DNA from 2 places in the Idiomarina solivarensis genome. Region 1 is predicted to be linked to the other one. Evidence: predicted binding sites of a transcription regulator. Region 1 holds the regulator's gene; the other holds the start of a gene.
What was found. The regulator FliA, encoded in region 1, starts transcription of late flagellar genes. The targets are predictions, from matches to a motif close to CTAAAGNTNNNNNNNNNNNNGCCGATA.
Positions count from the first base shown of each region.

Region 2: a site for FliA is predicted at 1,986-2,012, ahead of RBK99_RS12490 (flagellar protein MotY). Genes of this name have one in related genera too.

Region 1 covers NZ_JAVFHZ010000006.1:121,268-124,685, reverse strand. The annotation lists gene flhF (flagellar biosynthesis GTPase FlhF) at 1-12, shown strand, start outside; gene RBK99_RS11155 (MinD/ParA family protein) at 68-940, shown strand; gene RBK99_RS11150 (RNA polymerase sigma factor FliA) at 933-1,658, shown strand; gene cheY (chemotaxis response regulator CheY) at 1,696-2,079, shown strand; gene RBK99_RS11140 (protein phosphatase CheZ) at 2,093-2,842, shown strand; gene RBK99_RS11135 (chemotaxis protein CheA) at 2,856-3,418, shown strand, end outside.
Region 2 covers NZ_JAVFHZ010000008.1:73,644-77,061, forward strand. The annotation lists gene grxD (Grx4 family monothiol glutaredoxin) at 133-471, shown strand; gene RBK99_RS12480 (peroxiredoxin) at 613-1,218, shown strand; gene rnt (ribonuclease T) at 1,269-1,916, opposite strand; gene RBK99_RS12490 (flagellar protein MotY) at 2,044-2,940, shown strand; gene nth (endonuclease III) at 2,946-3,418, opposite strand, start outside.

The DNA of each region.
Region 1 (3,418 bases):
TCTTCTCGCTGAGTAAGCGAATAGATAGGAAGCTGTTGTCAATCTAGTCAGAGAAGAGATACGCCCGATGGATCAAGCAAGCGGTCTGCGAAGAATGAAACAATCAAAAGTAAAAGTGATTGCGGTCACTGGTGGTAAAGGTGGCGTGGGTAAAACTAACGTGTCACTGAACATGGCTATCGCAATGGCAAAACAGGGCAAACGGGTATTGGTACTGGATGCCGACTTAGGCCTGGCTAACGTAGACGTTATGCTAGGTCTCCGCGTTGAGCGCAATCTTTCTCATGTATTGAGTGGTCAGTGCGAATTAGAAGATATTCTTATTGAAGGTCCGGCAGGAATCAAAATTGTTCCGGCCACATCAGGCACCCGCTCAATGGTGGACTTGAGTGAATCTGAACATGCCGGCTTAATCAGAGCCTTTAGTCAACTGCAGGGCAACTACGATGTATTAATTGTGGATACTGCAGCCGGTATCGGTAACACAGTTGTCAGTTTTGCCCGGGCTTCGCAAGATGTTTTGGTCGTGGTTTGTGACGAGCCTACTTCTATTACTGATGCTTACGCCTTAATTAAAGTATTGAGCCGTGAGCAGGGTCTGTTTAAATTCAAAGTGGTTGCCAATATGGTGCGCAATATGCGCGACGGGCAAGTCCTGTTTAATAAGTTGACCAAAGTAACCGATAGGTTTTTAGATGTTGCTTTAGAGTTGGCGGCAATTGTACCCTTTGACGAAAACTTACGTTTAGCTGTGCGTAAGCAGCAATCTTTTGTCATGGCTTACCCTAAATCACCGGCCTCGCTAGCGATAAAAGCGCTTGCCAAGAAAGCCCTCGATTGGCCAGTGCCGGCACAAGCGGGCGGTCATTTGGAATTTTTCCTTGAACAATTGATAACTTCTGCCGATAACGAAAATAAGCGGGATGTTGCCAATGAATAAAGCTGCCGTTTATGCCGCCACTGCTGACAACCGGAATGCCATTATTGAACAGCATACCGGATTGGTTAAGCGCATTGCACACCACATGATGGCGAGACTGCCAGCGAGTGTGCAAGTTGATGATTTAATTCAGGCAGGCATGATTGGTTTATTAGAAGCTGCGCGAAACTTTGATAACAGCAAAGGCGCCAGTTTTGAAACGTTTGCCGGTATTCGCATTCGAGGTGCGATGCTGGATGAAATTCGTCGGGGTGACTGGGCACCGCGCTCGGTACACCGTAATCACCGACGGGTACTGGAAGCCATCCGTCAGGTTGAAAACGAAACCGGGCGAGATGCAAAAGATATGGAAGTTGCGGCAAAACTGAATATGGGAATGGATGAGTACCATCATATTTTGCGAGACGTGAGTTCAGGACGAATTGTTGGTATTGAAGATCTTGGTGTATCTGAAGACGCCTTAATGCCAGAGCAGGTAACGGGTTCAGCTTATGAACCACAACGAGATGTTGAGAATGCAGCGTTTCATAAAGCATTGGTTTCAACCATCTCATCGTTACCAGAGCGTGAAGCTTTGGTGCTTTCGTTGTATTATGACGAAGAATTGAATTTAAAAGAGATAGGTGAAGTGCTGAGCGTGAGTGAATCGCGGGTCAGTCAAATTCACAGTCAGGCAATGTTGCGACTTAAATCGCGAATGCAAAATTGGGTTGAATAAACTTTGGTTGTAATCGAGAGCCTCAGTGGAGGGTGCTTTGGATAAAAATATGAAAATTCTTGTTGTAGACGACTTTTCTACAATGAGACGAATCATTAAGAATTTACTTCGTGATCTTGGCTTCACTAATATTCAGGAAGCTGATGATGGTAATACTGCCTTACCAATGTTGCAGAACGGCGACTTTGACTTTGTCGTAACCGACTGGAACATGCCGGGTATGCAGGGAATTGACTTGCTGAAGGAAATTCGCAAGGACGATAACCTGGCGCATTTACCTGTGTTAATGGTGACGGCTGAAGCTAAACGTGAACAAATCATCATGGCGGCTCAGGCTGGGGTGAATGGTTACATTGTTAAACCATTTACAGCGGTAACCTTGAAAGAAAAACTCGACAAGATTTTCGAACGCATTAGCTAAAGGGCGAATGACTATGTCTGACAACGCCCATGATATTTCTCTGGAGCAAGCCAAGGAATTAGTAGCCTTGCTTGAAGACGGGAAGCAGCAGCAGGCTAATCAATTACTGGAAGATGTTTACAACCGTCGAAATGATAAGTTGTTTACGTCTGTCGGCCAATTAACACGAGACCTCCACGAAGCGCTTCAGGACTTTCAGGTAGACCCTCGTATTGTACAAATGACGGAAGATGATCTTCCGGACGCGCAAAACCGTTTGTTGTATGTCATTGAAAAAACCGAAGACGCAGCCAACCGGACCATGGATGCAGTAGAAGCCTGTCTGCCATTAGCTGACGAGATGCATCAGCGTGTTGAGAAGGTGATGCCAGCCTGGAACCGGTTAATGAGTAACGATATTGAGTTAAATGAATTCAAGTCTTTATGCCATGAGGTCGATGACGTACTTAAGCGCTGTGGTGAAAATATGCCGCAAGTGCATGGGTTGATGACCGAAGTATTGATGGCGCAGGACTTTCAGGATATTACCGGGCAAGTCATTCGTCGGGTTATTCAGTTAGTCGAAGACGTTGAAAAGAATTTAATAGAGCTACTTAAGATATTCGGCAAAGAAGAAGAGCGCCGAAATGCAGAGAAAGCGAGTTCTGTTCCCAAGAAGGATGCAGGAGTTGCTGAAGGCCCAATTATAGATGCTGACCAGCGTGATGACGTGGTTGGTGGACAAGACGAAGTGGACGATTTGCTGTCCAGTTTAGGTTTCTAGGAGCATCAGTCGCATGAGCTTTGATATGGACGAAGACATTCTGCAGGACTTTTTGATCGAGGCGGGAGAAATCCTCGAGCAATTGTCTGAACAGCTAGTTGAGCTGGAAAATGATCCAGAGAACAAAGACCTGTTGAATGCTATTTTCCGCGGTTTCCATACGGTTAAAGGTGGCGCAGGGTTCCTGTCGCTAGGTGCTTTGGTCGATACCTGTCATGGCGCGGAGAATGTGTTCGATACGCTACGGAACGGTCAACGTACGGTCACTTCGGACTTAATGGACGTTATTCTGCAGTCATTGGATACCATCAATGCTCAGTTTGCACAGGTGCGTGCTAAAGAGGAGCCTGAAGCCGCTTCACCTGAACTGTTAGAGTTGCTGCATAAGTTGAGTCAGCCTGAGTCAGAAGACGAAGCGCCAGTTAAAGCGCCCGAGCCGGAACCTAAGACGGAAGAGACTTCTGAGTCCGAAACGGCGAGTGCAGACAGCAGCAGCGATAGCATTGATGAAATTCAGGATGATGAATTTGAAGCTCTATTGGATGAGCTGCATGGTCAGGGCCAAGGCCCGGGTAA
Region 2 (3,418 bases), on a different contig from region 1:
CTTCTACTCTACGTTATATAGGGCTGACCAGATTGCTTTTCAAGGAAATCTTTCAATTTAGGACAAAACTTTCTAGGCTGTGTTAAAATACCCGAGTGTTTTAATCAACCATTATTATTAAGCAGAGGTGTTATGGAAACGGTTGACAGAATTAAGCAGCAAATCGAAGAAAACCCAATCTTGTTATACATGAAAGGCTCTCCGAAGTTGCCTAGTTGTGGTTTCTCTTCTCAAGCATCACAAGCCTTAATGGGCTGTGGTCAGGCGTTTGCTTACGTCGATATCCTGCAAAACCCGGATATTCGTGCTGAGCTGCCTAACTACGCTAACTGGCCGACATTCCCGCAGCTTTGGGTTGAAGGTGAACTGGTTGGCGGTTGTGATATTATTATGGAAATGTTCCAGAATGGCGAACTGCAGCAGTTGGTTTCAGAAGTTGCCGAGCGGCACCCAGAGCCGTCAGCGGAATAGCAAAGAGCCATCGGCTGAATAAAGTTTAAGCAAAGAGTAGACAATCCGTAGTGAAAATAGCGGATGCCCTTGTTTTTTGTTCGTGGTATCCCCATCACTACAGGTGAAGCTTTAACACTCAACATTAGATGGAGAGAATCGATGTCTGTATTAGTAGGTCGTAAAGCACCTGATTTTACTGCAGCAGCAGTATTAGGCTCAGGTGAAATTGTTGAAGATTTTAAATTGTCAGATGCTATCAAAGGCAAAAAGGCTGTTGTTTTCTTCTATCCGTTGGACTTCACTTTCGTATGTCCTTCTGAGCTTATCGCTTTTGATAAGCGCTTAGACGAATTCAAAAAACGTGGTGTAGAAGTGATTGGTGTTTCAATTGACTCTCAGTTCACTCACAGCGCATGGCGTAACACTGCTACTGACGCTGGCGGTATCGGTCAGGTGAAATACCCACTGGTTGCGGACGTTCGTCACAGCATCTGTAAAGCGTACGACGTAGAGCACCCAGAAGCCGGTGTTGCATTCCGTGGTTCATTCTTAATTGATGAAGACGGTATGGTTCGTCACCAGGTCGTTAACGACTTGCCATTAGGCCGTAACATCGACGAGATGCTGCGTATGGTTGACGCGCTGAACTTCCACCAGAAACACGGCGAAGTTTGCCCAGCAGGCTGGGAAGAAGGTAAAGAAGGTATGAAAGAGAACGCAGAAGGCGTTGCTTCTTACCTGTCTAAAAACGCTGACAAACTGTAAGCGTTAGCAGAATCTAAAAAGCCGCTCAATTGAGCGGCTTTTTTTATGTCTTACGGTTTATCTTCAGGTTTTGTTGGCGGCCAGCCCCCCAACTCCTTCCAGCGGTTAATCATCCAGCAGTACAGTTCTGCAGTGCGTTCGGTGTCGTACAAGGCTGAGTGTGCCTGTTTACTGTCAAACTCTATACCGGCGGCCTGGCAGGCTTTAATGAGTACCGTTTGCCCTAAGGTCATTGCCGCCAGCGAGGTGGTGTCAAAACTTACGAACGGATGAAACGGATTACGCTTCAGGTTGGCGCGTTCGGCAGCAGCCATGACAAAGCTGTGATCAAAGTTGGAGTTATGCCCGACTAAAACGGAGCGTTGGCAGCCCGCGGCTTTTTGCGCTTTGCGTATGGGCTTAAACAGCTCACGTAGTGCTTCGCCTTCGTCCACCGCTCCACGCAACGGGTTGTGCGGATCAATGCCGTTAAAATCGATAGCCGCCTGTTCAATGTTGGCACCCTCAAAGGGCTCTACATGGTAATGAACAGAATCCACAGGTTTTAGTAGCCCGTTTTCGTCAAAATCGAGCAGTACGGCGGCAATTTCCAGTAACGCATCGGTTTTGGCGTTAAACCCCGCGGTTTCAACGTCGACAACCACCGGCATGTACCCTCGAAAGCGTTGTTTCATAAGCGACTCTGAGCTGTCAGACATAGGATTCCCGTAGTGACTGTAAGATAAGCCCATTATGCCAAAGATAGACGCATTCTGCTTGCAGAAATACTAAAGCAACCGCAATGCGTGCCGATAAAGGCGTATCAGAAATAAATCAGGGGCGCTTATGAAAAATCGGCCGGTGTTGACTGCTGCTTCAGTTGCTTTGCTGCTATTTACAGCGCAGGGACAAGCAAATTCAGTCAGGCATTACAGTGCAAACCTGGATAATTCCGCCTGGCAGATGAGCGAAGAGAACCGCTTAACCTGCGAAATGGAGCATAAAATCCCCCGTTACGGTAAAGTCTTTTTTCAAAGCGAAGCGAGCAAAGAGCTTAACTTGCGAATGAAGATGGAAATGCGGCAATTACCCGATGGTTACGGTGTTTCAGCTATTGAGTCGGTTCCACCGCGCTGGCAGCCGGGTGAGTCCAGTTACCGTATTGGCAGCATGAAGCTGTACAAACAGTTTGATGGTGAGCTGCGTAAGCAATTGGCGTGGACACTGCTTAAAGAACTGGAGAAGGGACGCTACCCAACCTTTTTCTACAGTGATTGGTACAACAATCGAGATCAGGTGGCCGTTTCCTTGTCATCCGTTAATTTCCGCAATGCTTACGATGAGTTTATGACTTGTGTGAACGCTCTGTTACCCTTCAGCTTTGATGATATTGCGTATACCGTTCTGAATCATGAAGCGGAGAGCGAAAAATTGACGTTGACGTCGCAGCGGAAGTTGAAACAGATTAGCGACTATCTACAAGTTGATAGTAATCTGGAGCTTGTTTTAGTGGATGCGTATACCGATTCACTTGGCGCTCGCGAACCGAATCAGGCATTAACTGAGCAGCGGGCGCAAGAAATTGAACAGTTCTTTATTGAGCGGGGTATAGATAAAACGCGCATTAAAACTGTGGGTCATGGTGAGGACCGGCCGATCAAGTCTAACGACAATGAGCTCAACCGCCAGATTAACCGGCGCGTCATAGTGCAGTTAACCAAACCATCGCCGATTGAGCTGTAATAAGCTCAATCGCTGGTTTTGTCCTTAAACTCGCACAAATCCTCAATAACGCAGGAACCACAGCGCGGTTTGCGGGCTATGCAGGTGTAACGGCCATGCAGAATTAACCAGTGGTGTACATCGACCTTAAACTCAGCCGGCACCACTTTTATCAGTTTTTCTTCTACTTCTTTGACGTTTTTACCCGGTGCCAGTTTAGTGCGGTTAGACACCCGGAATATGTGTGTGTCCACGGCAATAGTAGGCCAGCCGAAAGCCGTGTTTAAAACTACATTAGCGGTTTTACGGCCAACGCCCGGTAAGGCTTCTAATGCTGCTCGGTCTTCCGGTACTTTACCGCTGTACTCTTCCACCAGAATTTTACAGGTTTTGTAGGCGTTTTCTGCTTTTGAATTGAATAGCCCAATGGTTTTTATGTACTCTTTGATGCCGTCAACCCCCAGTGCCAGCATGCTTTCTGCGGTGGGCGCAGCAGGGA